Regions from separate parts of the Stenotrophomonas sp. STEN018 genome, predicted to be linked through region 2. Evidence: predicted binding sites of a transcription regulator. Region 2 holds the regulator's gene; each other region holds the start of a gene.
What was found. The regulator FliA, encoded in region 2, starts transcription of late flagellar genes. The targets are predictions, from matches to a motif close to TAAAGTTTNNCNNNCNNNGGCCGATAA.
Positions count from the first base shown of each region.

Region 1: a site for FliA is predicted at 2,567-2,593, ahead of ACVOMB_RS12785 (HDOD domain-containing protein). Genes of this name have one in related genera too.
Region 3: a site for FliA is predicted at 7,370-7,396, ahead of ACVOMB_RS19155 (methyl-accepting chemotaxis protein). Genes of this name have one in related genera too.

Region 1 covers NZ_JBRREK010000030.1:22,751-32,647, forward strand. Annotated here, with positions in the region: gene ACVOMB_RS12780 (phospholipase D family protein) at 1-1,384, shown strand, start outside; gene ACVOMB_RS12785 (HDOD domain-containing protein) at 1,470-2,528, opposite strand; gene ACVOMB_RS12790 (hypothetical protein) at 3,284-3,526, shown strand; gene ACVOMB_RS12795 (IclR family transcriptional regulator) at 3,541-4,335, shown strand; gene ACVOMB_RS12800 (hypothetical protein) at 4,837-5,127, opposite strand; gene ACVOMB_RS12805 (carboxylesterase family protein) at 5,236-6,039, shown strand; gene ACVOMB_RS12810 (bifunctional diguanylate cyclase/phosphodiesterase) at 6,342-9,077, shown strand; gene ACVOMB_RS12815 (LysE/ArgO family amino acid transporter) at 9,282-9,897, opposite strand, start outside.
Region 2 covers NZ_JBRREK010000017.1:72,342-82,238, forward strand. Annotated here, with positions in the region: gene motD (flagellar motor protein MotD) at 1-143, opposite strand, end outside; gene ACVOMB_RS08810 (flagellar motor protein) at 147-887, opposite strand; gene ACVOMB_RS08815 (chemotaxis protein CheA) at 1,143-3,005, opposite strand; gene ACVOMB_RS08820 (protein phosphatase CheZ) at 3,009-3,629, opposite strand; gene cheY (chemotaxis response regulator CheY) at 3,629-4,021, opposite strand; gene ACVOMB_RS08830 (RNA polymerase sigma factor FliA) at 4,035-4,784, opposite strand; gene ACVOMB_RS08835 (MinD/ParA family ATP-binding protein) at 4,781-5,665, opposite strand; gene flhF (flagellar biosynthesis GTPase FlhF) at 5,652-7,457, opposite strand; gene flhA (flagellar biosynthesis protein FlhA) at 7,610-9,697, opposite strand; gene flhB (flagellar biosynthesis protein FlhB) at 9,715-9,897, opposite strand, start outside.
Region 3 covers NZ_JBRREK010000075.1:642-9,738, forward strand. Annotated here, with positions in the region: gene ACVOMB_RS19135 (EAL domain-containing protein) at 1-1,234, opposite strand, end outside; partial or broken gene ACVOMB_RS19140 (sensor histidine kinase) at 1,255-2,235, opposite strand; gene ACVOMB_RS19145 (bifunctional diguanylate cyclase/phosphodiesterase) at 2,637-5,411, shown strand; gene ACVOMB_RS19150 (hypothetical protein) at 5,813-6,064, opposite strand; gene ACVOMB_RS19155 (methyl-accepting chemotaxis protein) at 6,142-7,341, opposite strand; gene hflD (high frequency lysogenization protein HflD) at 7,468-8,082, opposite strand; gene mnmA (tRNA 2-thiouridine(34) synthase MnmA) at 8,092-9,097, opposite strand, start outside.

The sequences.
Region 1 (9,897 bases), on a different contig from region 2:
GCTGGCCGATCACCCCGGCAAGAGCGGCGCGGTGTATCTATCCGACGGGCTCGAGGCCTACGCCGCACGCGCGATCATCACCCGCCAGGCCGGGCGCAGCCTGGACCTGCAGTACTACATGTGGCACGACGATCTGCTCGGCCACCTGCTCGCCCATGACGTTTACCAGGCAGCCGAACGCGGCGTACGCGTGCGCCTGCTGCTGGATGACATGAACGCTACCGGGCTGGACCCGCAGCTGCTGGCGTTGGACAACCATCCCAACATCGAGATCCGCCTGTACAACCCGTTCCGCAACCGCGACGGACTATGGCGACTGGTCGAGATGGTGCAGCGGGTTTTCAGCATCAACCATCGCATGCACAACAAGGCGTGGGTTGCTGACGGCCGCGTTGCCATCGTTGGCGGCCGCAACATCGGCGCCGAATACTTCGACGCGCGCCCGGACGTGAACTTCCGCGATCTCGATCTGCTGCTGGCCGGCCCGGTCGCCAACGATGCCAGCAACATCTTCGATGAATTCTGGAACAGCGACGCGGTGGTGCCGATCGCCGCCCTGCATCAGAGCACCGACCAGCAGATGGCCAACTTCATCAGCCAGGCCGAGCTGGACGCACGCCAGCAGCAAGCCGAACCCTATTTGCAACGCGTGCGATCGCATTTCACCGATGCTTACCTCAGCAAGCAACTGGACCTGCATTGGACCGACGGCGTAAGGATCCGCTCGGACCCGCCACGCAAGCCCGTCGGCGGCGACAGCAGCCAATGGCTGGTCACCCGCCTGGTCGAGGTACTGAGCAGTGCCAAGCACAAATCACTATTGATCTCGCCCTACTTCGTGCCCGGCGCAGTCGGCACCAAGGGCCTGATCCAGCAGGTCCAAAGCGGCGTGCAGGTCGGCATCATCACCAACTCGCTGGCAGCCAACGACGTACCTGCAGTGCACAGCGGCTACATGCATTACCGGCGCCCGTTGCTGGCCGGCGGCGTGCAGCTGTACGAACTCAAGGCCCGTGGCCACATCGAGAAGGCATCCACCTTCGGCAGCAGTGGCGCCAGCCTGCATACCAAGGCCTTCGTGGTGGATGATCGCCGTGGCTTCGTCGGCTCGTTCAACCTCGACCCGCGCTCGGCCTATCTCAATACCGAAATGGGCGCACTATTCGATGACCCGGTGCTGGCTGCACGCCTGCGTCAGGAATACCTGCGCCTGTCCAGCGCGGAACTGAGCTATTGGGTGTATTTGAACAAGGACCACGAACTGCGCTGGCTGGACCGTGCCAGCACGCCACCAATAAGCCTGCGTACCGAACCAGACACAGGACTGATGCAACGCGCCAGCACCCAGGTGATCAGCTGGTTGCCGCTGGAGTCGCAGCTCTAGCCTGTGCAGTCGGCATTGCGGGGCGGTCTTCCAGTAGATATCCATATGCAGACGCGGCCCGCCCCGCGCTCCGCCCGAACCAACCTCAATCCGATGTGCTGTCTGCCTGCGTCATCCGCTTCCACAACCATGCCGCCACGTGTTCGGGCATTTGGCTGGCGAGCGCTGCATTGGCCTCAGCCTCGCTCATCAGGCCCTGTGCATGCAGCATCGCCGCGCTTGCGGCCAACTGCCCGATCTGCAACGAGCGCCCCAAACCCGTGGCAGCCGGCATCTCCACCTGCTTGAGCGCCTGCACGATCGGCGCCGACAACTTCCAATGCCCAGCAATCCGCACCGCGGTCGGCGCGCTGCAGCGCTCCAACACTTCCAGCAAAGTACCCGGCTCACGTGCGCGCAACGGCGGCCGCGCCAACACATCGGCAGCCGCCTGCATCGCCATTGCCGCGCTCAGCCCCAGCAGCAGGCCAGCCAGCTGGGCAGCGAAGCCATCCTCGCGTTCCACACTGCGCGCATGGTCAGCAGCGGCCAGCGACACCCGCAAGGTGTACTCCCATAGCAAACGCGAGAACTCAGCATCAACGCCGCTGGCTGACTCCATGACCGGCTGCACCAATGCAGCGGAAATGATCTGACGGATGCCATCGTTGCCGATCAGCGTCACCGCCCGCTCGATGCTTTGGATGTCGTGCCGTTGCAGGCGATACAGGGAACTGTTGGCGATACGCAACAACGTTGCCGCCAGTACCGCATCACTGCCGATGATGCGGGCGATGGAGCGCGACGAGGCAGCACTGTCATTCACACTCTGGATCAGCTGCGGCAGCAGGTTCGGTCGGCGCGGCGTGTAGCGCGAGGACAGGTCCGCACGGCTCAGCGCCGTAACCACATCGTCCACCACCGCACGCTGTACGCGCAGCGCATCGGCCGGCGTATCGGCGGCGCTGAGCGCGCTGAGCAGGAAGCGCCGCTGCAGATCATCAACGCTGACGACGACCGCAGCATCCTCGACTGTCGCTGCGCTAGCCGACGGCGGCACACGCAGCCGCCGTTGCGGACGTGCCACATCACCACTGCGCCGCTGCCAGAGCCAGACCAGGCCTCCGGCAACCACTGCTGCAAACACTGCCGAGATAATCACCATGACTAAAACAAAATGGCCCACGCGGAAAGCTGCCCGGTATATCGGCCGACGCCCGCAGTTCTTTAGCCAACCCTACTGCTTCGCAAAGATGAATACAACAACACTGCCAAGCCCACTCCAGTTTCTGCGCAGACCAGATTCATTTAGGACAAATCCCAAAGAAACGCGAGGACACCGCCCCCTATATTCAAATAGAAAGTAACTTAACCAATCAAGCCGCCACACTTTCATCATGCTTTTAGATCCGCACCATACCCAGCAGCGGCTTACTGCTCATCACCAATACGCACCCAACCACCATCCCGAGGCGCGCCACGATGATCGCGACAATGCAGACACCGCCCAAAACGCCCGGAGCGCAACGGAAAGCCAAAGACCCTGCCGCTTGGGAATCAGCAAGCCACGCAATTCGGCAGCACCAAAGTTTCACCAATTAAACTAAACGAATATTCATACAAAAGCCAAAGTCCGAAACCACCACCGCAATCAATAAACAGTTTTTCCGGGTTCCGAATTTGTGAATAGCAGCACATGCAAATGGCCAATTTCCTGATTGCCAGCACCATTGATACTGCTATGTTGAACTGCTGCCTCCGCAATAATATTTAGTTTCAAATATAAAACCCCAACCTCACCCTCCATGAGCGGGAAAAACGGCATGAGCTGGAAAACTGTTTGCGCAGAATCGCGGATGCGCGATGAATATCCCTACGCAGCCAAGGTAGTCGCCAAGGACATCGGCTTTCCCCCGGCCGATGTCGCGTGAACCGAGTACCAACGGCACCTGCATCAGTGCAATCACACCGGGCCTGACCCAGTGCGAACCCACCGAGTGCACTCCTGCCGAACGACACGCCCTGTACGAAAACAGACTCACCTTGCAGCGGGCGCAATACGCCGCCGACTTCGACGGCACGGTAGTGCTCCCCCTATCAGGCCAATCGGATTTCGTCAGCGGGAAGGCCCTACCCGTCAATGACGGGTTTGTCTTCAACTAAAGGAGAAGACGGATATGTCAACGTCCCAAGCAACACTGGTAAAAGTACCCAACCGCTACATGGTGCCCGCACTGGAGAAGGGCCTGAACATGCTGCTGTTGTTTGGACAGCAGCGTGGTGAACTGAGCTTCACCCAGGTCTGCCAGCGTACCGGCATGCCCAAAGCATCTGCCTACCGCACCGTGCAGACGCTGGAACAGATGCGTTTCCTGGATCGCAACAGCGAAAGTGGCGGCTATAGCCTTGGCATCAGCATTCTGCGACTGGGCTTTGACTATCTGTCATCGATGGATATCGTGCAGATCGGCCAGCCCGTCATTCAACGGCTACGCGATATCACCAGCTACTCTGCGCACTTGTGTGTGCTGGATGGGCGCGACGTTGTATACGTGGCCCGTGCCAGCGCGATCGGCGAGCTACCTACGGGCGTCAGCGTGGGCACGCGCCTACCCGCCCACTGCACCGCAATAGGCCGCGTACTGTTGATGGCCCTGCCCGAGCAGGAGCTGAGTTCACTCTACCCAGAGCCTGCATTTGCACTTACCTCCGAACAAGGGCCAAAGACACCACAGGACCTGATCGAGCTGCTGGGCGACGACAGTGCACGTGGCCACGCCATCAGCGAATCGTTCTACCAACCCGGCGTCTCGGCAGTGGCCTATCCATTGCGTGACCGTGAAGGCAACGTACTGGCCTCGATCAGCATCATGGTCCCGCGCTCGGTGTTGCCGGCGGATCTGAAGGCATCACTGAGCACACAAGTCGAAAAAGCCGCACGCGAAATTGAACGCTTTCTGCACGCGTCTTGAGCCTCTTTCAGCACTACCCCGCACCAGCTGCTGTCGCTGTGTGCCTGCTGCAACGGGTCTCAGCGCCCCGCCACCACCTCATGGAGTCGTCGCCATGTCGATAGGCGTTATCGAAGAATTCGAGCTCGGCACTGACGACTTGGCCAGCAGTGAGCGCCTGGACGTCGATCCTGGCCGAAACCGGCTGACCACCGAGCGCAACATCAGCCGCGCAAGCAGCGTGGGCACCCTCAACGGCTCATGCATTACCCGCTGGCCAGTGCGCGCCTGCGCGTCTCCATCGAAACGGGCTTCACCCTTCGCAGTTTCAAGCAGGGCGTAGCCTCGGCTCCATCGCTACAGCAAGACGGGCTGGCCCTGAGCAATCAGCCTGGTTGTTCGCACGACGCCAAGAACGCCCCTGTCGCGATCCAATGGCATGAGCCTGCGCTTCCGTAGCCGCCGCCAGCGCCTGATGGAGCCGGCACCACCCTCATCGCCGATCAAGCAGCGAATACAGCGTCACTTCTTCTGCTTTTGCAGACGCACGCCCATCGGGCCTTGCAACGAGCCATCCTCGTTGATGATGAAGTCCACCGACTCTGCTTCGGTGCCAGGTACTGCAACCTTCAGCATGTTGCCGTCGCGGGTGTAGCGGGTCTGCTGCGCCTTGCCCAGCATTTCAACCGTTACCTTGCCGTCGGAGTCAAAGCTGTAGCTCACCATTCCCATGCCATCACTCCAGGTGCCGCTCAGGCCCTGGCTGCAGGCAGCCAACAACGTTGCCAACGCAACGATCAGCAGTTTTTTCATCCACAACTCCCAATAACAGCGCAGATCGCCACAGCGGTGTAGCCGCAAGCATTCTGGCACACGCCCAATCAGGCTAGGCTGACGGCTTCTGCCATGGAGCCGGAAGCAATGGGTCGAATTCTGATGTCGCTATGTCTGCTGGGTATGCTGATGGGCTGCAACAGCCTGCCCTCAACCGCCAACACGGCACCAACCAAGGGGCAGTTCGTCGCGCGGCAGCTCGATTTCGAAGGCCGTCAGTTCCGTTACCAGGTGTTTGTGCCAGCCACTACTGTCACAGCATCAGGCGCGCGCCCACTGGTCCTGTTCCTGCACGGCTCCGGCGAGCGCGGCGATGACGGGCTCAAGCCTACCTTGGCCGGGATTGGTCCCTGGCTCACCCAGAGCATGGACACCTTCCCGGCACTGGTGGTGTTCCCACAAGTGCCTGAGGGCGAAGAATGGCGCGGACGCAACGCACGCATGGCGTTGGCGGTTCTGGACGCGGCCAGCAAGGAGTTTGCCGCTGATCCACAACGCATCTATCTCACCGGCATCTCGATGGGCGGCTATGGCAGCTGGGAACTTGCGTTGACCCGGCCGACACAGTTCGCCGCATTGGTGCCGATCTGTGGCGCGCTGCGCGCGCCGCGGGCGGACCGGCCGGGGCTGATGGTCGACCAGGTTGCCGATGCTGCTGATCCATACCAGAGCGCCGTCAGCCGCCTGCGCGGCGTACCTACCTGGATATTCCACGGCGCCCTCGATGAGCTGGTACCGACCACTGATGATCGCGCAATCGCCGCTGCCAGCCGGCAGATGGGCGCAGATTTCCGCTACACCGAATACCCGGACGTCCAGCACAACGCCTGGGACGCCACCTATCGCAACCCCGCGATGTGGGAGTGGATGTGGAGCCAGAAGCGCCCTTGACAACGGCGTCAATATCGCTTGACGCAAAGGCCCGAAGTGACCCCATCTGCGCCATTTTCTGCGTTGACGGACGATGCGGGAGCCCTTGTCGTCAGCTCGATGTGATAGCGTGACCGCAATCACGTATCCATTGCGACTGTCTACACCTGCCCTGCACGGCCAGGATTGGACAGTGGGGACCAGCGCCCGGCCTCCCCCCTGCTTCCAACCGTACCGGGTTCGTGCCATAACAGCGCCACGCCGCCCTCGGCAGCTACTCGGGTTTGGCTGCTAACGGCGCAACGGCAACCGGAGACTGAGGCTTGGCAACTACCCCGTCGGCAGCGCAGCACACCTTGGCGCGCACCCGTGGCCTGCATTCACGTCTTCACCTGCTGATCCTTGCCACTCTGCTGCCATTGCTGGTGATCGGCGCTTTCGCCGTCTGGAATGCCGCCCGCGACTACCGCCACAGCTCCGAACAACGCCTGCAGGAAACCGCCACCGCGCTGGCACGCGGTGTCGATCAGGGCATCGAAGACAACGTCAACCAACTGCGTCTATTGTCATTGCTGGCACCGCAGCTGCAGGAAACCGCCCCGGAGCTGCGGGCATGGGCACGCGAAAATCCCGACATCAGGCTGATCCAGGACAACAGCGAGCAGGCCCGTACATTGCCGCCGGGTTTGCTGGAGGACGCTCGCCGCGAAGACGAGGTAAAGGTCTCGGACCTGTTCACCAACGCGGTCACCAATACCCCGGAAGTGGCCATCGCCCTGCCCTTCGGCGATGCCGACGACGTCCGCGTGCTGACCATGGTGCAGCCATCCAATCGCCTGATCGCCAGCATCATGGGTACTGGCAACGACCAACAACTGCTGGCTGCGGTAGTGGACAACAATGGCGTCATTGCTGCGCGATCACTGTCACCGGAACGCTACATCGGCAAACAGGTACCCGACTGGAGGGTGCTGCAACGCAGTGGCGGCAAGCACGGGCTGTTCGATGCCAGCAGCAACGAGGGCACGCCGGTGATCTTCGCCTTCCACCGGTTGCAAGCTGCGCCGGGCTGGACCTTGGTGGTAGGAGAACCACAACAGAGCTTCCAGGCGCGTTGGCAACAACCGTTGCTGGGGATCATTTTCGGCGGCATCGTCGCAGCGGTCATCGCCTTGCTCTGGGCCAACGCCGTCGCCCGTAGCATCCTGCTGCCGATCCGGGCCTTGGCCCAGCGCAGTCACAGCGTCGCTGACAATGTCGCCACCCTGCCTGACCCACAGCCCTCCCGCATCCGCGAAGTACGCAGCCTGCAGAGCAGCCTCAGCGGCACCGTCGATGCATTGAAGCGCAGCGCCGATGAAGCGCGCGACCTGGCCCGTGACCTCAAGGCCAGCGAGCAGCGCTACCGCGCCGTCGCCGAGGCCGGCGCACTGGTGCTGTGGCAATCCGATCGCAATGGAACCGTGCTGTCGGCGACCGGCTGGCGCGAGCTGACCGGGCAACCCGATGATCATGCGCTCGGCAAAGGCTGGCTGCGCCGGGTCAACGAAGACGACCTGCCACAGATAGAAGTTGCTCTGGAGCAGAGTTTCACCGCCACCAACGCAGCCTCCCTGGACGTGGAGTTCCGCGTTCTGGACCTGTACGGCAAGTGGCGCTGGCTGCGCGCACGCGGCGCGCGCATCGGCCACAGCCTGAGCAGCTGGGCCGGCGTACTGGAGGACGTGGATGCGCGGCGTCAGGCACAGGCGCGCATCGCCTACCTTGCACAGCACGACCCGCTGACCTCGCTGCCAAATCGCAACATGCTGTTCGAGAAACTCGACCAAGGCCTGATCGCTGCCCGCCGTGGTCACCACAGCGCCTTGTTGCTGCTCGACCTGGACCGCTTCAAGGAGGTCAATGACAGCCTTGGCCATCCCACCGGCGACCGGCTGCTGCAGGAAGTTGCCCAGCGCATCCTCGGCTGTGTACGCGGCAACGACCTGGTCGCACGACTGGGTGGCGACGAATTCGCCATCCTTATGGCACCCGAGAGCCGCGCCCCGGAGGCGGCCTCATCACTGGCCGCACGGTTGGTGGAAGAACTGAGCCGCAGCGTCGAGCTGGAAAACCACCAGTTCGCCATCAGCACCAGCATCGGCATCGTCCTCATCGACAACCACGCCAGCGCGGCCGACACCGTGATGCGCAATGCAGATCTGGCGCTGTACCGGGCCAAGGACGAAGGGCGTGGCTGCTACCGTTTCTTTGAAGCGGAGATGGACACCCGCATGCAGCGCCGTCGCCAGCTGGAGACCGAGTTGCGCGCAGCCCTGCAACAGCAGCAATTTGAGCTGCACTACCAGCCATTGGTGGATCTGCGCCTGCGCCAGGTCGTCGGCTTTGAAGCACTGTTGCGCTGGAATCACCCGCAACGTGGCCTGCTCGAACCCAGTGAGTTCCTGGCCTTGGCCGAAGATATCGGGATGATGCTGCCGCTGGGCGCATGGGTACTGCGTCGGGCCGCGCAGGATGCAAGCCAGTGGCCGGAGCAGATGAAGATCGCGGTGAACCTGTCGGTATCGCAGCTGGCTCAGCCCACTCTGGCTGAAGACGTCGAGCAGGTGTTGGCAGCAACCGGGCTGGCACCGACCCGGCTGGAACTGGAGATCACCGAAAACGCGCTGATCGCCAACATCGAGGCGGCATCGGCGCAATTGCTACGGCTGAAGATGGCCGGCGTGTCGATCGTGATGGATGACTTCGGCACCGGCTATTCCTCGCTCGGCTACCTGCGTGCGTTCCCGTTCGACAAGGTCAAGATCGACAAGTCTTTCATCCGCGATCTGGGCGAACAAAGCCAGGGCAGCGCCATCATCGGCGCGGTATCGCACCTATGCGAAAAGCTGGGCATCAGCACCACCATCGAAGGTGTCGAAACCCAGGCACAACTGGACCAGCTGAAGGAAGAGCACTGTGCCGAGGGCCAGGGCTATGTGTTTGGTCGACCAATGCCGTTGGCAAAGGTGGAGGACTTCATCCTCCAGTGGCCGGCACGCTGGAACCCGGCCACATAGCCACGAAAGCATGCGGAGCCACAGCCCGGGTAAGCGCAGTCCACCCGGGGGCTGTGGTTTGGCAGCCTGCAAGAACCGCAGACTTCTGTGCTCCAGAGTGCGCTGCGTTGACCCCGGCCATGTTGGCGCGGCGGCTGAAGCGTCCGTCCGGCCGTGCCCCGGTATGACCCGGGCACGCCGAACCTGCCCGGATGAAGCCTGACCTCAGTTGACCCCGCGGATCGCCAGGGTCAAGGCCAGCACGCTCAGGATCACCGCGATGGTGCCATCCAGAATCCGCCAGGTGGACGGCTTGGTGAACAACGGCGCCAGCATCCGTGCGCCCAGACCCTGCACCGTCAGCCACACGCCACTGGCGGTCACCACGCCGATGGCGAAGGCCATGCGCGACTCACCGAAGTTGTCGGCGATGGAGCCAATCACCATCATGTCCAGCCAGAAATGCGGGTTGATGATCGAGAAACCGGCCGCAGCCATCAGCGCCGTGCGCAGCGACTGCTCGCCGTTGTCATCCAGGTTCATGCCGCCACCGCCCACCACCGCACGCCGCGCCGACTGCGCCGCGTACCAGGTCAGGAAGGCAACACCGCCCCACAGCAATACGGTGGTCAGCCACGGCAACTGCGCAGTCAGCTGACGCAGGCCGGCCACGCTGGCCATGATGAACACCGCGTCGATCGCAAAGCAGGTGGCGATGATCGGAATCACGTGTTGGCGCATGATGCCCTGGCGCAGGATGAACGCACTCTGCGCGCCGACGATGGCGAACAGACCGATACCGATACCGGCACCACTGAGCCAGGCACTGCCGGCAGCTTGG
Region 2 (9,897 bases):
ATGACCCGGTATTTGCCTTCGTTCAAGGACGAGATGGCGTACATCACCACAAAAAAGGCGAGCAACAGCGTCATCAGGTCGGCATAGGGAATAGCCCATGCTTCGTGGTTGGCGTGCTCTTCGTGGTGCTTGCGCCGGGCCATGGTTCAGTTCACGAAGCCGGCCAGGCTGTTTTCGATATTGCGCGGGTTCTCGCCCTGGGCAATGGCGATCAGGCCTTCGATGATCATTTCGCGCTCGCGGCAGCTGCTGGCGATCACGCCCTTGAGCTTGGCCGATACCGGCAGGAACAGCAGGTTGGCCGAGGCGATGCCGTAGATAGTGGCGGTGAACGCAGCGGCGATGCCGTGGCCGAGCTTGCTCGGGTCGGCAAGGTTCTTCATCACCGCGATCAGGCCGAGCACGGCGCCGATGATGCCCAATGTTGGGGCGTAGATACCCATGCCTTCGAACACCTTGGTGGCGGCCAGGTCCTGCTGTTCCTGGCTGCCGAGTTCAATTTCCATCATGTGGCGGATGGTGTCCGGCTCGACGCCATCGACCACCAACTGCAGGCCTTTGCGGATGAAGGGGTCGTCCTGCAGTTCAACCTGCGGCTCCAGGCCGAGCAGGCCCTGACGGCGGGCGATATTGCTCCAGTCCACGATCTGCTGGACCAGCGCGCGGCGGTCGCTGGCGGGAGGGCGAATCACCCAGCGCACGATCTTGAAGGCGTGTTTGAACACGGCCGGCGAGGTATGCAGCAGGATTGCCGCGAGGGTGCCGACAATGACGATCACGAAGGCAGCAGGTGACCACAGCGAGGACAGGCCAGCGCCTTTGAGGATGCTGCCACCCACCAGGGAGGCGAGGGCGAGGAAAAGTCCAATGATGCTGAGTCGGTCCATGGTGCGTATATCGGCCTCGTTGTAGCGGTCTTGAATCAATGAGCGGTGCTGCTGCTTGCTTTAGCCCATCTCCCGCCTGCGGGAGATGGGTTGGGGTGAGGGCAGCTTCAAGCTTTAGAAGCTAAAAGCGCCCCTCACCCGCCCCGTCTTCGCGGGGCGCCCTCTCCCGCAGGCGGGAGAGGGGACAGTCGGGATCGCGATTCCCCGTTGGATAGCGAGGGTGCAGGGTTTGCAGCCGGCTTGCGTCTGCATTGCTCAGCCCTGTACTCCACGCAATCCATCCACATCCAGAATCAGTGCCATACGTCCGTCACCAATCAAGGTGGCGCCGGCATAGCCGTTGAGGCCGCGCAGCGCACGCGGTAGCGGCTTGATCACCACTTCCTCGCGGCCGCGCACCTGGTCCACCACCAGGCCGAAACGGGCTTCGCCCATCTGCAGCACGACGATGGTCAACAGCGTCGATGGCGCCGGGGTAACGCCCAGCCATTGGCGCAGATCGAGAAGGGCGAGTGTGTGGCTCTTGCGATCCAGCACGGCGCGGCCGTCAAACCAACCCAGCGAGGTTGCTGGTGCATGCAGCACTTCCATTACCCGCGCCAAGGGCAGGGCATAGACGTCTTCGCCAGCCTGCACCAGCAGGGTTGGCAGGATCGCCAGGGTCAGCGGTACGCGGATCAGGAAGCGGCTGCCACGGCCCAGCTCGGACTGGATCTGGATCTGGCCGCTGAGCTCGCGGATGCGAGACTGCACCACGTCCATGCCGACGCCACGGCCGGAGATGTCGGTGACTTCCTGCTTGGTCGAAAAACCTGGCAGGAACACCAAGTGCAGGCATTCTTCGCTGGTCAGGCGGGCGGCGGCTTCCGGGTCGAGCAAGCCCTTGTCGCGGGCCTTGGCACGCAGGCGTTCCGGGTCGATGCCGGCGCCGTCGTCCTGGACTTCAATGCTGACGTAGTCGCCTTCCTGCTGAGCGGACAGGCGTACCCGGCCCATCCGTGGCTTGCCTTGGGCCTCGCGCAGTTCCGGCGATTCGACACCATGGTCGATGGCGTTGCGGACCAGATGCACCAATGGATCGGCCAGTGCTTCGACCAGGTTGCGGTCCAGCTCGGTATCGGCGCCTATCAACTCCAGATCGACTTCCTTCTGCAGTGAGCGCGCAACATCGCGGGCAACCTTCGGGAAGCGCGAGAACACCTTGCCGACCGGTTGCATGCGGGTGCGCATAACCGCTGATTGCAGGCGTGCGGTGGCGATATCCAGGGTGGAGACTGCACGGTCCAGTTCTTCGTCCTTGAGGCGCATGCGCAAGGTCTTGAGCCGGTTGCGGGCCAGCACCAGTTCGCCGATCAGGTTGACGATGGCGTCCAGGCGTTTGGTGTCCACGCGCACGGTGTGCTCGGGCTCGGCAGCCTTTGCGACAGCCGGTTTGGCTGCGCCTGCAGCGGGGCGTGCGGGTGCGACGGGTGCCGCGGGCGGCTTGGGCTTGGGCGCAGCAGGAATCGGTTGCACGGCGACTGCACCGGGTGCGGCACCGCCATGCAGCTTGTCGAGCAGGGCTTCGAATTCGTCTTCATCGATCAGCTCATCGCCGGCCTTTGCCGCAACGATAGGCTGGGCGCCGGGCGTGCCACTGCCATGCAGTTCGTTGAGCAGGGCTTCGAATTCGTCTTCGCTGATCAGGTCGCTGTCACCGGCGGCGGCAGCAACGGGTTGCGCCGCTACAACAACCGGTGCAGCGCCGACATCGAACTGGGCGATCAGCGCTGCAGGTGCATGCTCCGGTTCAGTGCCGGATGACACCGCATCGAGCATGGCCTGCAGCCAGTCCAGCGATTGCTGGGCGGCGTCGAAATGATGCGCCAGCAGTTCGGCTTTGCCGGCGCGGGCCATGCCGAGCGTTTCCTCGGCGGCGTGGCACAGCTCCACCATCGGATGGATCGCCAGAAAACCGGCGCCGCCTTTGAGTGTGTGGAAACCACGGAATACGGCGTTGAGCTGCTCGCTGTCGTGCGGTGCCTGTTCCAGCGTCACCAGCTGCTCGCCGAGGCGATCCAGGATCTCCTGCGCTTCGAGGATGAAGTCGGCGGCGATGTCGTCGGCAAAAGCACTCATGACTTACAGCCCCAGGTCCGAGAGCAGATCGTCTGCGTCCACCTGCGACACGGCGTGGCGGTCCAGGCCATTGACGGCCGGGCCAGCCAGGCCCTGGTTGCGTGCATCTTCTTCCGGTGGCGGCAGGCCAAGCGCACCGAAACCTTCATGCACGCGCCGGACGATGCCGACCACGCGGCGGATGATCTGCCCGGTCAGGTCCTGGTAGCTCTGGGTCAGCGCTACTTCGGTGAGGTTGTGGCGGATGCGCTCGAGGATTTCGCCCTGTTCGGCATTCAGCCCGTCCGCACGCAGGCGTTCGGTCAGCGCGCGGCATTCTTCGGCCAGATCCAGCGTGCGATGGGTGGCCTGCTCGGTCATCTGCACCACATGGTCCAGACGCGCGCAGGCATCATCCAGCTCGCCGGCTTCGCTGGGCACGCTGGGCAGTTCGCCCAGTGCCTGGCCCAGTTCGCGTGCGAGCCGGCCCAGGCCGGACATCATCGGCTGCGCGCGCAGGGCGGCCAGCGCGTCGATTTCCCGGCGCCAACCGGCTTCGTCGCCGCTTTCCAATGCTGCCAGTGCGTCCTGCAGGCGCTGCACCAGGGCCGATTTGTCGCTCAATGCTTCCCCGAGCTGGTTCATCAGGCGCTCGCTGCCAGGCGTTCGAAGATCTTGCCGAGCTTTTCTTCCAGCGTCTGCGCGGTGAACGGCTTGATGATGTAGCCGTTCACGCCGCTCTGTGCGGCCTCGATGATCTGCTCGCGCTTGGCCTCGGCGGTGACCATCAGTACCGGCAAGGTCTTGAGCTTGGCATCGTTGCGGATGGCCTTGAGCAGCTCGATGCCGGTCATCACTGGCATGTTCCAGTCGGTGACGACGAAATCGAACGGCTGACTCTGCAGCATCGACAGCGCGGCATGCCCGTCCTCGGCTTCGGCGGTATTGGTGAAGCCCAGATCGCCGAGCAGGTTCTTGACGATGCGGCGCATCGTCGAGAAGTCGTCAACGATCAGGATGCGCATGTTCTTGTTCAAAAGACTTTCCTCTTCATGGTTCTTCGAGCCCGGCGTCGGCCGCCTCGAAAATCTTCAGTCGGCCACGCAGACGCAGCGTGGCCTGGCCGTGAATCTGACAGACGCGGGATTCGCTTACGCCCAATACCGCGCCAATTTCTTTCAGGTTCAATTCCTGCTCGTAGTACAGCGACAGCACCAGCTGCTCGCGCTCGGGCAGTTGGCCGATGGCCTTGCCCAACTCGGCGCCGAACTGGCTGCGCTCCAGCACCTGCTGCGGGTTGGGACCGCCGGTGGTCGGGGTGTCCAGCTCGCCCTGGTCTTCGATCCGCGATTCCAGGCTCAGCACCTGGCCGCGTGAGGCGTCTTCGACCAGACGCATGTATTCGGGCAGCGGCAGTTCCATCGCTTCGGCCACTTCGCTGGCGCTGGCCGAGCGGCCGGTGCTCTGCTCAAGCCTGCGGATGGTGGCAGCAGCGTCGCGGGCGCGGCGGTGCACCGAACGCGGTACCCAATCACCGCGGCGGATTTCGTCGATCATCGAGCCGCGGATGCGGATCGACGCATAGGTTTCGAACGAGGCACCCTGCTCAGCGTCATAGCTGCGTGAGGCCTCGATCAAACCCATCATCCCGGCCTGGATCAGATCATCGACCTCGACGCTGGCGGGCAGGCGCGCGGCCAGATGGTGGGCGATGCGGCGGACCAGGTCGGCGTGGCGGGCGATGCAGTCATTGGCCGCGTTGCGCTGGACTTCACGGTATTGGGCGGCTGCATTGTTCATGCCTTCACCTTCTGCTGGATGATGCGTTCCAGGAAGAACTCAACGCCGCCGCGCGGGGCGGTTGGGGCTTGCCAGCGCGCGGTGCGACGGGCGATTTCGTTGATCGCCAGCGAGGCTGGCGCGGAAGGATAGAGCTTGACCACCGGCTGCTGGCGCTGCACCGACAGCCGCAGCCAGTCGTCCTGCGGCACGCAGCCCAGGTAGTTCAGCGAGACATCGATCAGGAACTTCTCGCAGACCCGCACCAGTTTTTCGTACAGGGCGCGGCCTTCGTTGGGGTCGCGGACCATGTTGGCCACCACTTGGATGCGGTCCACGCCGCGCTCGCGCGAGAGCACCTTGATCAGCGCATAGGCGTCGGTGATCGAGGCCGGCTCGTCGCAGACCACTACCACGGTGTCCTGGGCGGCCTGGCAGAAGGTCAGCACGCTGTCGGTGATGCCGGCGGCGGTGTCGATGATCATCACATCGAGCTCGCGCTCCAGCTCGGAGAACACATTGACCAGGCCGACGTGTTCGGCCGGCTGCAGTTCGGCCATGTGCCGACGGCCCGAGGCGGCCGGCACTACCAGCACGCCGTTCGGGCCTTCCATGATCACTTCTTCCAAGGTGGCGCGCCCGGCAACCAGGTCGGCCAGGGTGTGCTTGGGCTGCAGGCCCAGCACCACGTCGATGTTGGCCAGGCCCAGATCGGCATCCAGCAGCAGGGTACGTTTGCCCATGCCTGCCAGTGCCACGGCCAGATTGGCCGAGACATTGGTTTTACCTACACCGCCCTTGCCGCCGGTCACCGCGATGGTGCGTACCGGGCCTGCCGGTTCGTGCCGGGTAGCCGACAGGGGGAAGGTGTTGGTCAGCTTGGCGTACTCACGCGACTGCATTGTTCAACTCCGTGTTGCAGGGCATATCGGCCGCGCGGCGCAAATCTTCAAGGCGAAGTACGAGATTTGCGGCGGAGGCCCGATAAAGGTCCTCAGGAACGTCCTGGCCGTCGGTCACCCAGGTGATCGGCAGACGATGATCGACCGCCACCGACAGGGCCGAACCGAAGCGACCGGTCTCGTCCAGCTTGGTCAGCACCACGCCCTGCGGGTTGGCGGCGCTGAAGCGGCGGACTACTTCGTCCATGTCCTGGAAGGCGGTGTTGGCCGGCAGCACCAGCAGGGTGCGGATCTGGCCGGCGGCACGCAGCCACTGCAGCTGGGCGGTGAGGGCGCGGTCGCGCTGGCCCAGGCCGGCGGTGTCGATCAGCACCAGCTTGTAGTCGGCAAGCTTCTGCAGCAGCTGGTTGAGGTCGGTGCCGCTATTGGCCTCGTGCACGGCGATGCCGAGCTGGCGACCAAAACCGTACAACTGCTCGCGGGCGCCGATGCGCTGGGTGTCGGTGGTGACCAGGGCCACGTCGCGGGCGGCATGGGCTTCGGCGAAGCGCGAGGCCAGCTTGGCGATGGTGGTGGTCTTGCCGGCGCCGGTGGGGCCGACCAGGGCGATCACGCCACCGGTTTCCATCGGGTCGACCGGGGCGATCGGCAGCTTCTTGGAGATCAGCCCCAGCATCAGGCCGCGGGCGCGGCTGGGGTCGATGTCGGCCGGAATCTGGGTGGCGACGTCGCGGGCCAGGCCAGCATCGAAGCCGTATTCGTCCATCAGGTCCAGTGCATTGGCGCGCACCGCGCTGCCGCGCAGGCGCTCATCGGTGAAGCGGTTCATCTCGCGCTCGATCAGATGGCGCATGCCGGCTACTTCCTGGCGCAGCTGGGTCAGTTGTTCGTCGTCGCGGGCGATGACTACCGGGCTGACCGGTGCGGTGGTGGCGGCAGCTGCCGGTGCGGCGGTTTCGCTGGCGACGACGATAGGGGCTTCAACCGGCTGCGGGGTCGCGAGCGGAGCGATCGGTGCAGCGATTGGCGCGACCGGCTCGATTGCAGGTGCCGCAGCGGGGGCGGCGAGGACTGGCGCTGCAGGAATTGCGGGGATGGCCACGGCAACGGCCGGCTGCAGCGGTGCCGGCTCCGGCTCGGGCTCGGGCATCGGCGGATCGATGACAAAGCGGGCGCGCTCAACCGGTGCTGGCGGCGCGATGGTGACGGCGGCAATTGCGTCGGCAAAACTGGTCTGCTGGGTTACCGCCGGTGCTGCAGCCAGCGGTGCGATGGCTGCGGCGCTGCCAGCGGGACGGAAAGCGGGTACCACCGGCAGTTCGTCGGCGTCGGCCGGCTGCGTGGCGAAGAATGTCTGCGGTGCCGGCACCGGTGCGAGTGCGGCTACCGGTTCAACCTCGGCGGATTTGAGCAGGCCGGCAAAACGGCTTCCCGGTGCCAGCTCGATGCTGTTGTCAATGGAGCGGCCGGTGGCGCCAACCGCCGAACGTGCCAGTGCGGCGACCGCCGAGGTGGTGGCGGTGACCGGTTCCGGCTCCGGTGTCTTGCGGCGGGTCATCGCGGCCATGATCGCTTCGGCGGCGCTGCGCGGCTTGGGCGGTGCCGGTGGTGCCGGGCGGCTGGCTTCCAGCGCCTGCTTCACTGCGGTTTCGTCGTAGTGCGCAGCAGCCACGATCTCCACACCTTCTTCGATCCGTCGGTTGGACAGGATCACGGCGTCGGGGCCGTGCTCCTTGCGCACGAGGTTCATGGCGGTGCGCATGTCAGCGGCGACGAAACGTTTGATCTTCATGCTTTGGTACCGGGAGTGGGGCTGCGGCGAAGGAGTGGCGTTGGCGATGTCGAACATGACGTTGCGGGCTCCTTCTTGCGGAATGGGTGCGGTGCAGCAGGTGTCTGGTTTCCGTCACCGGCATTGCTGTCGGTGTCGGCTTTCGGGCTGCCTCAGCTGATCGTGCCGACCAGCTTCAGGCGTTTGTCTTCCGGTACTTCGCTGTAGGCCAGGACCGACAGCGAGGGGACGCTGTGGCGGACCAGGCGCGCCAGCGCGGCGCGGACCGGGGCCGGTACCAGCACTACAGCCGGCTCGTTGCGGGCCTCCTGCTTGCCGACGCAATCGGCAAGACTTTGATGGAGACGTTCGGCGAGACCAGGTTCCAGTGCGGCGCCATTGCCTTGTGTTGACTCCTGCAAGACGCGTTCCAATTGCGGGTTGAGGGTGAACACCGGCAGCTCCGGCGAGGAGCCGGCGATTTCCTGCACGATGAAGCGCCCCAGCGCATTGCGTACCGAGGCGGTAAGCGCGGCGGCGTCCTGGGTGACGGGTGCGGCTTCGACCAGCGCTTCGGCGATCTTGCGCAGCTGGCGGATCGGGATGCGTTCGACCAGCAGGTTCTGCAGCACACGCGCCACGGTGGACAGTGGCAGTGCCTTGGGCGAGAGGTCTTCGGCCAGCTTGGGCGCGCTCTTGGCCAGGGTTGCCAGCAGCTGCTGCACTTCCTCGTGGCCGAGCAGTTCCGGCGCGTGTTCGCGGATCAGATGCGACAGGTGGGTGGCGACCACGGTAGCCGGATCGACCACGGTGTAGCCCAGCGACTCGGCATGAGCCCGCAGGTGCGGCTGGATCCATGTGGCATCCAGACCGAACGCGGGGTCCTTGCCGGCAATACCGTCCAGCTTGCCCATGGCGCTGCCCGGGTCCAGCGCCAGTTCGCGATCTGGGTGAATATCGGCGGTGCTGACCGGCACACCATGAATCAGCAGGCGATAGTTGGTGGCCGGCAGTTCCAGGTTGTCGCGGATATGTACCGGTGGGATCAGAAAGCCCAGGTCCTGGGTGAGCTTGCGGCGCACGCCCTTGATGCGCGTCATCAATTCGCCGCCCTGGGCCTTGTCAACCAACGGAATCAGCCGATAGCCCACTTCCAGGCCCAGCGGATCGACCGGACGCAGTTCGTCCCAGCTCAGTTCGGCGGTCGGTGCCGGCTGCAGCTGGCCGAGCGCGTTCAAGCCGCCTTCGTTGGCGCTGGGTTCGCTGCTCGAGGCGTTGGCGGCAGCAGTGGTTTCGCGCTTCCACAATTTCCAGGCGATGAAGCCCAGGATCGCGGCCAGGCTCAGGAAGGCCAGATTGGGCATGCCCGGCACCAGGCCAACCAGACCGATGATGCCGGCGGTGATGGCCAGTGCGCGGTACTGGCCAAACACCTGGCCCATCATCGCTTCGCTCATGTCCTGCGAGCGCGAGGCGCGGGTGACCAGCATGGCCACGGCGCTGGAGACCAGCAGTGCCGGCAGCTGTGCCACCAGGCCGTCACCGATTGAGAGCAGCGTATACGTGGCGGCGGCGTCACCGAAGGCCATGTCATGCTGCAGCACGCCCACGGCGAGGCCGCCGAGCATGTTGATGAAGAGAATCAGGATGCCGGCGATGGCGTCGCCGCGGATGAACTTGCTGGCACCGTCCATTGCGCCGTAAAAGTCGGCTTCCTCGCGGACTTCCTCACGGCGCAGTTTGGCTTCCTCGCGCGTCAGCAAACCGGCGTTGAGGTCGGCGTCGATCGCCATCTGCTTGCCGGGCATGGCGTCCAGGATGAAGCGCGCGGTCACTTCCGACACGCGCCCGGCACCCTTGGTGATGACCACGAAGTTGATGATGGTCAGGATCGCGAACACCACGATGCCGACCGCGTAGTTGCCGCCGATGACGAACTCGCCGAACGCGGCGATCACCTTGCCGGCGGCTTCATGGCCGTCCTGACCGTTGAGCAGGATGACGCGAGTGGAGGCCACGTTGAGCGCCAACCGCAGCATGGTGGTGACCAGCAGCACGATCGGGAAGATGGTGAAGTCCAGTGGACGCTTCACGTACACCACAGCCAATAGCACCAGCATGGAGATGGCGATATTGAGGGTGAACAGGGCGTCCAGCACCGGTGCGGCCAAGGGCACCACCACCATTGCCAGCAAGGCCAGCACGATCAGCGGTGCGCCCAGCCCGTGGCGCAGCATGTCCAGTACGCGGCGCGCGGACAGGCCCGAGCTCTGGTTGCTCATCGGGTTTCTCCCTTGCCGAACTCATCAATATCTATGGATGCCATCTGTGGCATCGGACCGGTGCGCCATTGGCGCAGCTGGTAGACGTAGGACAGGACCAGGGCGACAGCCGAATACAGTCTCACGGGGATTTCCTTGCCGAGTTGGCTTTCCCGATACAAGGCCCGTGCCAAAGGCGG
Region 3 (9,097 bases), on a different contig from region 2:
CATCGCAGTCATTGCGGCGCAGGAAGCCGAGCTGGGCCTGCGACTCCACGCCGTTGGCAATCACCGTCATCCCCAACTGGTGGCCCATGGCGATGATGGCGCGGCTGATCGCGGCCTCGCGGTTTGCCGCGGGTGCGCTCTTGATGAAGCTTCTATCGATCTTGAGCTTGTCCACCGGATAGCGGACCAGTGCGCTCAGGCTGGAATCACCGGTGCCGAAGTTGTCCAGGCACAGGCTGATGCCTTCGTTGCGCAGGTTGGCCAGGGTTTCGTGGACGAAGTTGACGTTATTGGTCAGCGCGCTTTCATTGATTTCCAAGGTCAGCATGCGCGCCGGCACGCCGATCGACTGCAGCATCGCCATCACCTCGGTGAAGAAGTTCGGGCGCAGCAGCTGCAGGGTCGATACATTGACCGCCACGTTGAAATCTTCGAAGCCCTGGTCACGCCAGACCTTGGCCTGGCGCAGGGTGGTTTCCAGTACCCAGGCGCCGATCTGCACGATGATGCCGAGCCGTTCGGCGGTACGCATGAAGCGCTCGGGGACCAGCATGCCCAGGGTAGGAGATTGCCAGCGCAGCAACGCCTCCATGCCCATGACATGGCCATCGCGGGCACTGACCAAGGGCTGGTAGCGCAGGCGCAGTTCGCCGTTGTCGATGGCATCCACGAGTTGCCGCGAGATGATGCTTTCGCTGTGCGCACTGCTGGGTTTGTGCAGCACGTGCACATGCACCGCATTGCCGCCTTCGCGACCGGCCTGGTGCAGGGCGTCCTCGGCCAGATCCAGCACCCCGGTAGCGGTGTTGGAATGCTCAGGGCAGAGCCCGACTCCGATCTTGGCGGTCAGGAACAGGGTATAGGGCAGTACCGACAACGGTAGCTCTATCTGCTGACGTACCTGCTCGGCGAATTCTTCCGGGGCGGGGGTTTGGCTGCTGCGTGGCACCGCGATCAGGAATTCATCGCTGCCGTGCCGCCACAGCTTGCCGCGCTCGCCAAGAAAGCCGCGCAGGCGCTCGGCGATCAGGATCAAGGCCTGATCACCTACCTCGGCACTCATGTTCTCGTTGACCGAGGCAAAATGGTCGATGTCCAGATGCAGCAGCATCAATGAAGTGCCGGTACGGTTGGCTGCATCCACCAAGGTGGCCAGTTCCGGGTTGCCGGCGCCCAGCCGGGCAGGGCGCGCGTCGCCGCGATCACCGAGCGAAGAGGGGCTGGCATTCCACATCGGGCGGGGTCCTTTGGGGGTCACTGTGCGTCCATTGCGTAGGGTAAACGCAGATCAATACGGGTGCCGGCACCCGGTGCAGTTTGGATATGCAGGCTGCCGCCGGCGCTCTGGGCGCGCTCGCGCATCACGATCATGCCCAGTCCGCGTGGACCCGCCGGATCAAAGCCTTCGCCATCGTCCACTACCTGCAGGTGCAGGTCGCCATTACTGCCGTCACGCAGTGACAGCGATACCTGGCTGGCGCAGGCGTGGCGCAATGCATTGGTCAGGCTTTCCTGGGCAATCCGAAAGCAGGCCTGTTCGACCTCATTGCTGGGCCGGCGCGGCAGCGCGTCCACATCCAGCAGCAACTCTACATCGGTGGAGCGGAACAGCAGCCCGGCCTGCCAGCGCAAGGCTGCTTCCAGCCCAAGGGCATCGAGTTGCGGTGGCCGCAACAGCATCGACAGATTGCGCAGTTTGATCACCGTGCTGTCTGAAAGCTCGATAATCTGGTCGATATCGTCCTGCCGCCGTGACTTGTCGTCTTCATCGCGGGCGGCGCAGGCAGCCAGCTTCATCGCGGTGATGGCTTGGCCGATATCGTCGTGCAGATCGCGCGAGATCGAGCGGCGCTCATCTTCCTGCAAGGAGAACAAACGCCCTGCCATGGCCTGCAGTTCGCTGTTGCTGGCGGCCAACGCACTCCGGCCGTGTTCCAGCTCACTCAGGTCGCGTATCACAAAGAGCTGGCGGGCCCTGCCGCGATGCTGCAGTTGCTGGGTGATCACCATGGCGTGAAAGGGCTCGCCGCCTATCCGGCATAGTTGCACCGGCAGTTCGCTGTTATTTGACCGCGGGCCATGTGCGCTCAGGCCGGCCAGTAACTGTGCGGTGGTATCGCCGCGGCCGCCACCAATGCCCAGAATGCTGCTTGCGGCTGGATTGGCATAGAAAACTGTATCGCCGTCAGCAATCAGTACCCCGTCAGGCAGCAGCGCCGCCAACTCTTCGAATTCGACAGGCAATTGCTGGCCGAAGCGGGCTGCGGGTTTCAATGACCAGAGCTGCCACCAGAGCAGGACGAGCGTCGCACAAATTACCACCGCGATCGTCGTCACACTTTGCGCCCGCCAGCCGGCTGAATTCGCGTCCGTTGCAAGCAATACCGCCATGCCAGCCGCCAAAAAACCGGCCACAGCCAGCAGCCATAGCGTGCATGCACGTCGCCGCAGGAGCGCGACGGGCACGGATGGAGCGGAAGATGCCTGATCGGCTTGCATGATGAGAGGTGGTTTCGGACAAGCGTCACCCCAGTTTAACGGCTTGTGCACAGAGCGCACGACGAAGTGCTCAATTCTGCCGAGTTGCTGCCGTTATCGAATGGGTACCCGGTTTGTCGGGCATGGAGATAGATCGCGTGGATCGCGGCGTCATAGCTAGCCTGCTTCGTCATCCGTTGAACGCGGCCGTCGTGCTGTTGGACACGGACGGGCAACCATTGGCCGCCAATGGCATGGCCAGGGAGCTGGGCCTGCCCGAACGCCTGTCACGTTACTGTCCGCAACTGGCTGGCATCCGCCAGCAGCTGGAACAGCACGAGGCGGTGGCCTGTCCGCTGCCGGGGGACCGCTACCGGCTCGACGGCTGGCTCAGTGTGGTGCAGTCACCCTCGGCAGCACCACTGGGCTATCTGTATTCCGTGGCCAGCGATACCGAGGCGCGCAATGCCCGCTGGGCCATGGCGATGGAATCGGCAGGTCACAGTTTGTGGGACTGGGATATCGTCAGCGATGCGGTTACCCGCACCAGTCCGGCGCATGTCGCCAATGCTGCCCAGCCGGGCATCGGCCTGTTGGATGAAGTGCATCCGGAAGACCAGCTGCAGCTGCGTCAGGCCATTGCTGCGCACCTGCATGATCCGCAGGTTCCATTCGCCTGTCAGTTCCGCCTGCGTCAGGCTGACGGCAGCTGGCATTGGGTGCTGGATCGCGGTCAGGTAGTCACCCGCGCCGGCGACGGCCAACCTTTGCGGATGGTCGGCACCTATACCGACATCCAGCAACAGAAATCGCTGGAGGATGAGCTGCGCTCGCAACAGGCGTTGCTACGCCGCGCCCAGCGTGTGGCAGGGATGGGTAGCTGGGTGTGGGAGCCGCAGCGCAAGCGCGTGCAATGGTCCGAGGAGTTCGCCGCCGCCATTGGCTGGAGCGATGCTGCTCTACCGACCGGTCGACAATGGTTGCGCAACCTTGCCAGCGATGCCCGTACACATCTGTTCTGCAGCTGGCGGCGCGTGCTGGATGAGGCCAAAGGCGGCAGTTTCGATATCACCTGGGGCCGCGATCCGGTGACCCAGCAGCAGCTGCGCATCTGGGTGGAACTTGATTACGACGGCGCCGGAGGCCTGCAGCGGGTGCTGGGGCAGGTGCAGAACATCAGCAATCAGCGCCGTACCGATGCCTTGATACGCTGGCGTACCGAGTTGCTGAACCGGGTGTCCGCGCTGGGCCGTATTGGCGGCTGCGAGATCGAGGTCAGTACCCGTGCAATGCAGTGGACCGAGGAATGCTACCGCATCCATGGTATGCGCAAGGCGCCGGTCACGCTGGACCAGGCATTGGAGCTGTACATCCCGGACTCGCGCGACAACTTTGAATCGGCCTTGCTGCGTATCACCCAGGGCGGGCTGCCAGAACAGCTTGATCTGTGTTTCTACCGCCCCTCCGGGCAACGGGTGTGGGTGCAGGTACTGATCGAGCTCGATCAACGCGATGGCCTGCCGGAGCGTTTCGTGGTGCTGTTCCGCGATATCACCCGTGAACGGGAAGCCGATGAGCGGCTGGAACTGTTGGCGCACTATGACCTGCTGACTGGCTTGCCCAATCGCATGCTGCTGCGTGAGCAGGGTTCGGAAGCGATCATCGAGGCGCGCGAACGCGGTGCAGTCCTCGCAATGCTGTTCATTGATCTGGATGGCTTCAAGAGCATCAACGATACCTTTGGTCATGCCACCGGCGACATGTTGCTGAAAGCCGCTGCGGCGCGCCTGCACCAGAACCTGCGCAATGCCGATCTGTTCGCCCGCTTCAATGGCGACGAGTTCATCGTCATCCTGCGCAACCTGGTTGAGCCGGATGACGCCGGGCATGTGGCACGCAAGTTGATTGCTTCGTTGGCCGAGCCTCTCTACCGCGAGGATGTCACCTTGAAGGTTGGCGCCAGCGTGGGTATCGCGCTGCTTGATGAGGGCCGCAACGACTTCGACAGCCTGTTGCGTGCCGCCGATGCGGCCATGCACGCTGCCAAAGAGGCTGGTCGCAACACCTACCAGTATTACAGCCAGGATGCGCTGGCACGGACCCAGCGTCGGGTCGAGATCGAACATGCGCTGCATGGCGCGGTCGAGCGCGACGAATTCAGCCTGGTCTACCAGCCGTTGGTGCATGCCAATGGCGATGCAACACCCTCCATCGAAGCGCTGCTGCGCTGGAACAGCGGCAGGATTGGTTCCTGCAGCCCCGCCGAGTTCATTCCGATTGCCGAGAAATGCGGCGAGATCATCCATATCGGCGATTGGGTGCTGCAGGAAGTCTGCCGGCAAGCCGTGGTCTGGCAGCAGGCCGGGCTGAAATTCGAGCGCATTGCAGTCAACGTGTCGGCGTTGCAGCTGCGTGATCGCGGCTTCGCCGAGCGCGTTGTCAGCATCTGCCAGCAATACGGCTGGCCTGCGCAACGCTTGGAGCTGGAGTTGACCGAGTCGGCATTGATTCGTGATACCGATGCATTGCGCCAGTGTTTTGATGTCTTCGAACAGCATGGCATTCCGCTTGCCGTGGACGATTTCGGTACAGGTTTCTCCAACCTGCATTATCTGAACCGTTTCCCGGTGCAACGGCTGAAGATCGACCGTAGCTTCGTGCAAGGCATGCTGCACGATGCAGGCACCGCCGAGGTCACCCAGGCCATCGTGCATCTGGGGCATGCACTGGGCATGCTGGTAGTAGCCGAAGGCGTGGAGACCCCAGCCGAAGCGGCGATGCTGATCCAGCAGGGTTGCGATGAGCTGCAGGGCTATCTGTTCTCACGGCCGCTGCGGCCGCGCGAGATGGTGCAGTGGTTGCGTAGCGGCCCAGGTGAGTTGCTTGAGCTGCCGAACCTGGGTTCGATCACGACCATCAGCGCAACCCACTGATCCTTGTAGAAGCGAACAATAAAGCCTGGCTGCATGACCTGCAGCCGGGCTTTTGTTTGCCTGTAGGAGCGGCGTAAGCCGCGAAGCTGGTGTTACATACAGGCGTTCACCTGATGCTGTCTTTGCTTCGCGGCTGACGCCGCTCCTACAAAAAGAGCTGCGATGTGTGAAGACATTTGGCCCGGCAAAGGCCGCAGAACATCAGCCCTCTGCTGCTTCTGCACTGGCCGGGGCCAGGTTGTTCATTGCATGTGGGAGCGGCATCAGCCGCGAAGCTGGCGATGCTGACAGGCCTTCATCTGATGATGCCTTTTGCTTCGCGGCTGACGCCGCTCCCACAAAAAGGCAGTGTGCGTGCATCCATGTAGCCCGGCTATATGCGGCACATCGCGAGAGGTGTATCAGGGAACGGACAGGTCCCAGTCGATGCAGCTTGTCAGCCAATCGATGTCCTCGGCGCGGCCGGGGCTCTGGGCTTGATCGCGCAATGCACGCAACTCCAGCAACTCCTGCTGTGCACGCTGTTCAAGCAGCGCGAGCTGTTCGCGCCGGCTCAAGGAGATGCCGTTGGTGGCTGTAGAAAGAGGCATGGCGTCATCAGCCTGCGGTGCTGGCTCAGCGTTGCTGTTGGCGGTGGAGCGGGGTGTCAGCATATATCAGTGCGGTTGCAGCAACAGCAAAGCCCCGGCCAGGGGCCGGGGCTCGGGTGCAGAGCGGGTGCGGGGTGAAATCAGAACAACTCCACCGTGCCTGCGCCCATGCTCTGCTGGGACACCGGCTTGTGCGGCGGGCGCTCCCACTCCACGCGCATTTCACGCAGGCGGCTACCGGTGCGCTGCAACGCGCTGACCATCTCGCCATCGAACACGCCGCCGTTACGGTGCAGCAGTTCCTGCAGCGCGACCGCCTCCCGGTTGATTGCGCCAAGACGGTCAAGATGGGTATGCACGCCGCCCAGGGCCTGGGTGGCGATGTCTTCGAACTGCAGGGCGCGCACGGCTTCAGCGACGCTGCCGTCGATGGCGCGGCCACACTCGGAGATCTCACGCATGCCGTCGCCAAGCGAGGCATTGATGGCAGCCACGCTGTCCAGCATCGAAGCGGCTTCGTGGCGCGCTTCGCGTGACCGGTCCATGTCGCGCGAGGCCATGTGGGTGACGGTTTCACGCACCTTGGCGATGGCGTCCTTGGAGCTGTGGGCCAGCTTGCGGATCTGTTCGTTGAAGGTGGTGGAGCGCTCGGACAGATTGCGCACTTCGTCGGCCACCACCGCGAAGCCACGACCGGCTTCGCCGGCGCGCGCCGCTTCAATGGCCGCATTCAAGGCCAGCAGGTTGGTCTGGTCGGCGATCGACTTGACGTCTTCGAGCAGGGCGAAAATGCCGTCCAGGTGCTGCGCCATCTGGTCGATGTGCTGCACGGTGTTGCTGCTCTGGCCGCTGACCTGTTCCAGTGCTTCCACCAGCTGTTCCATCTGGTGGCTGGCGTTCTGGGCGAAGCGGGCCACGTCGACACCACCATTGCCACCGCCACCCTCGTCACCGGCACGGTCAACGATGCGGGCCAATGCCTGGCTCTGCTGGCGCGACTTGCGGCTCATCGCATCAAAGCTGCCACCGAGGCCGCCGACCGCTTGCCGGATCAGCTCTCGGGCGCGCTCGATCTCGCTGCGCGAACCGTCGATTTCATTGCTGACGAAGCTGCGCAGCTCATTGAGCAGCTGGTCCTGCTCTTTCAACACCTTGGCGTGCTCGGGCGAGCGCTGGGTTTGCGAATGCACGCTCCACCAGGCAAATACCAGCCAGCTCAACACCATGGTGGTCAGGATCGCCCACAGGGCCGCAGAGGGCCAGGACAGGGCGGCAGCGACCACAACCAGAAGGGTGAGGACAAGCGGGGCTGCCAAACGGATTGCAATACGTGAATACATGGACGTTCTCGGGAGAGTCACGAATGCAGTATCGGCAGTGGGCAGGGGGTCTTTAGCCCACTGGCGTGAATCCCGGGATGTTTTGCGATGCAGGCCCGTAACCTGTGCGATTACGGGCCTTGAGAATCAGCGCAGGCGGCGCTCGATGGCTTCAAGCATGGCCTTGCGCGAGAACAGGAAATCCCAGTAAGCGCCGCCCAGCTGGCGCCACAGCACCGCCGAGCGCACCGCTGCCAGCAGCAGCGCACGGATCTCCGATACCACCATCGCCTGGCCCAGGTAGTGCGGGTTGCCCTGCACCATGATTTTCGGCTTGAGCTGGCTGATGGTGTCTGCGTACAGCGCGCCCATCGCACTCAGCACGTCCGGGTGGCAGCTGTCGCCGCGGTCCTGGGCGATGCTGGCGGCACGCTCGATGCCGGCCTCCACCTTGTCGACCGTGGCGCCTTCGCGCACGAAGCGGCGTTCCAACTGCATCACCGACAGTGCAAGCCGCGGCAGCAGGTCGTCCTTGCCCTGATTGCGGAAGTAGTCGCGCAACAGGCGCAGGCCAGGCTCAACCTGGGTGGCGCTGCCGTATACGGCGGCGGGCGAGCTGGCATCAATACGCATCACGCTGTCCATTGCGGTGCGCACCACGGCGCTCTCCGAATGGCCGGTTTCTGCGATGCGGCGCACCTGCTGCAAGGCCTGGGCAATGCCTGCCAAGGCAAGTACGCGGTCATCGATGGAAAAAGTCATGGTCATCTCTCAAGGGGAAACAGGGGCGGCCAAACGGCGCTCCAAAGGTGCATCGGTGGCGGCGATCACCGCGCCGCCAAGGCATTCCATGCCGTCGTACAGCACCAGCGACTGGCCGGGGGTGACGGCACGTTGCGGGCGTGCGAAATACACGTCCAGCGTACCGTCATCACGCACCTTCACGGTGCAGGCTTCGTCCGGTTGGCGGTAGCGGGTCTGCGCGGTGCACTCGAACTCGCGGGCGGGTGGATTGCCGGCAATCCAGTGCATGGCTTCGCTGCGCAGCCAATTGGACTGCAACCACGGGCTGTCATGGCCCTGGTCGACGTACAGGATATTGCGCGCCACGTCCTTGCCGACCACGAACCACGGCGCCGCCGGGCGCCCGCGCACGCCGCCGATGTTCAGGCCTTCGCGCTGGCCCAGGGTGAAATAGAACACGCCGGGGTGACGGGCGATTATCTGACCATCGGGGTCATGGATTTCACCTTCGCGGGCCGGCAGGTACTGGCCAAGGAATTCACGGAAATCGCGTTCGCCGATGAAGCAGATGCCGGTGGAGTCTTTCTTGGCATGGGTGGGCAGGCCAGCCTCGCGGGCGATGCGGCGCAGCTCGCTCTTTTCCATGTGCCCGATCGGGAACAGGGTGGCCGCCAACTGGGTCTGGCCCAGCTGATGCAGGAAGTAGCTCTGGTCCTTGCCGCGATCAGCACCGCGCAGCAGGCGCCAGCGACCGCCGGAGTGGTCGACCTGGGCATAGTGGCCGGTGGCGATGCGCTCGGCGCCCAGTTCGCGGGCGGCGTCCAGGAAGTGCTTGAACTTGACCTCGCGGTTGCACAGTACGTCCGGGTTGGGGGTGCGGCCGGCCGCATATTCGGCCAGGAAGTGCTCGAACACACCCTGCCAGTATTCGTTGGAGAAATCGCGGAAGTGGAATGGAATGTCGAGCCGCCCGCAGACTGCCACCGCGTCGCGACGGTCATCTTCGGCTCGGCAATGGCCGCTGCCATCGTCA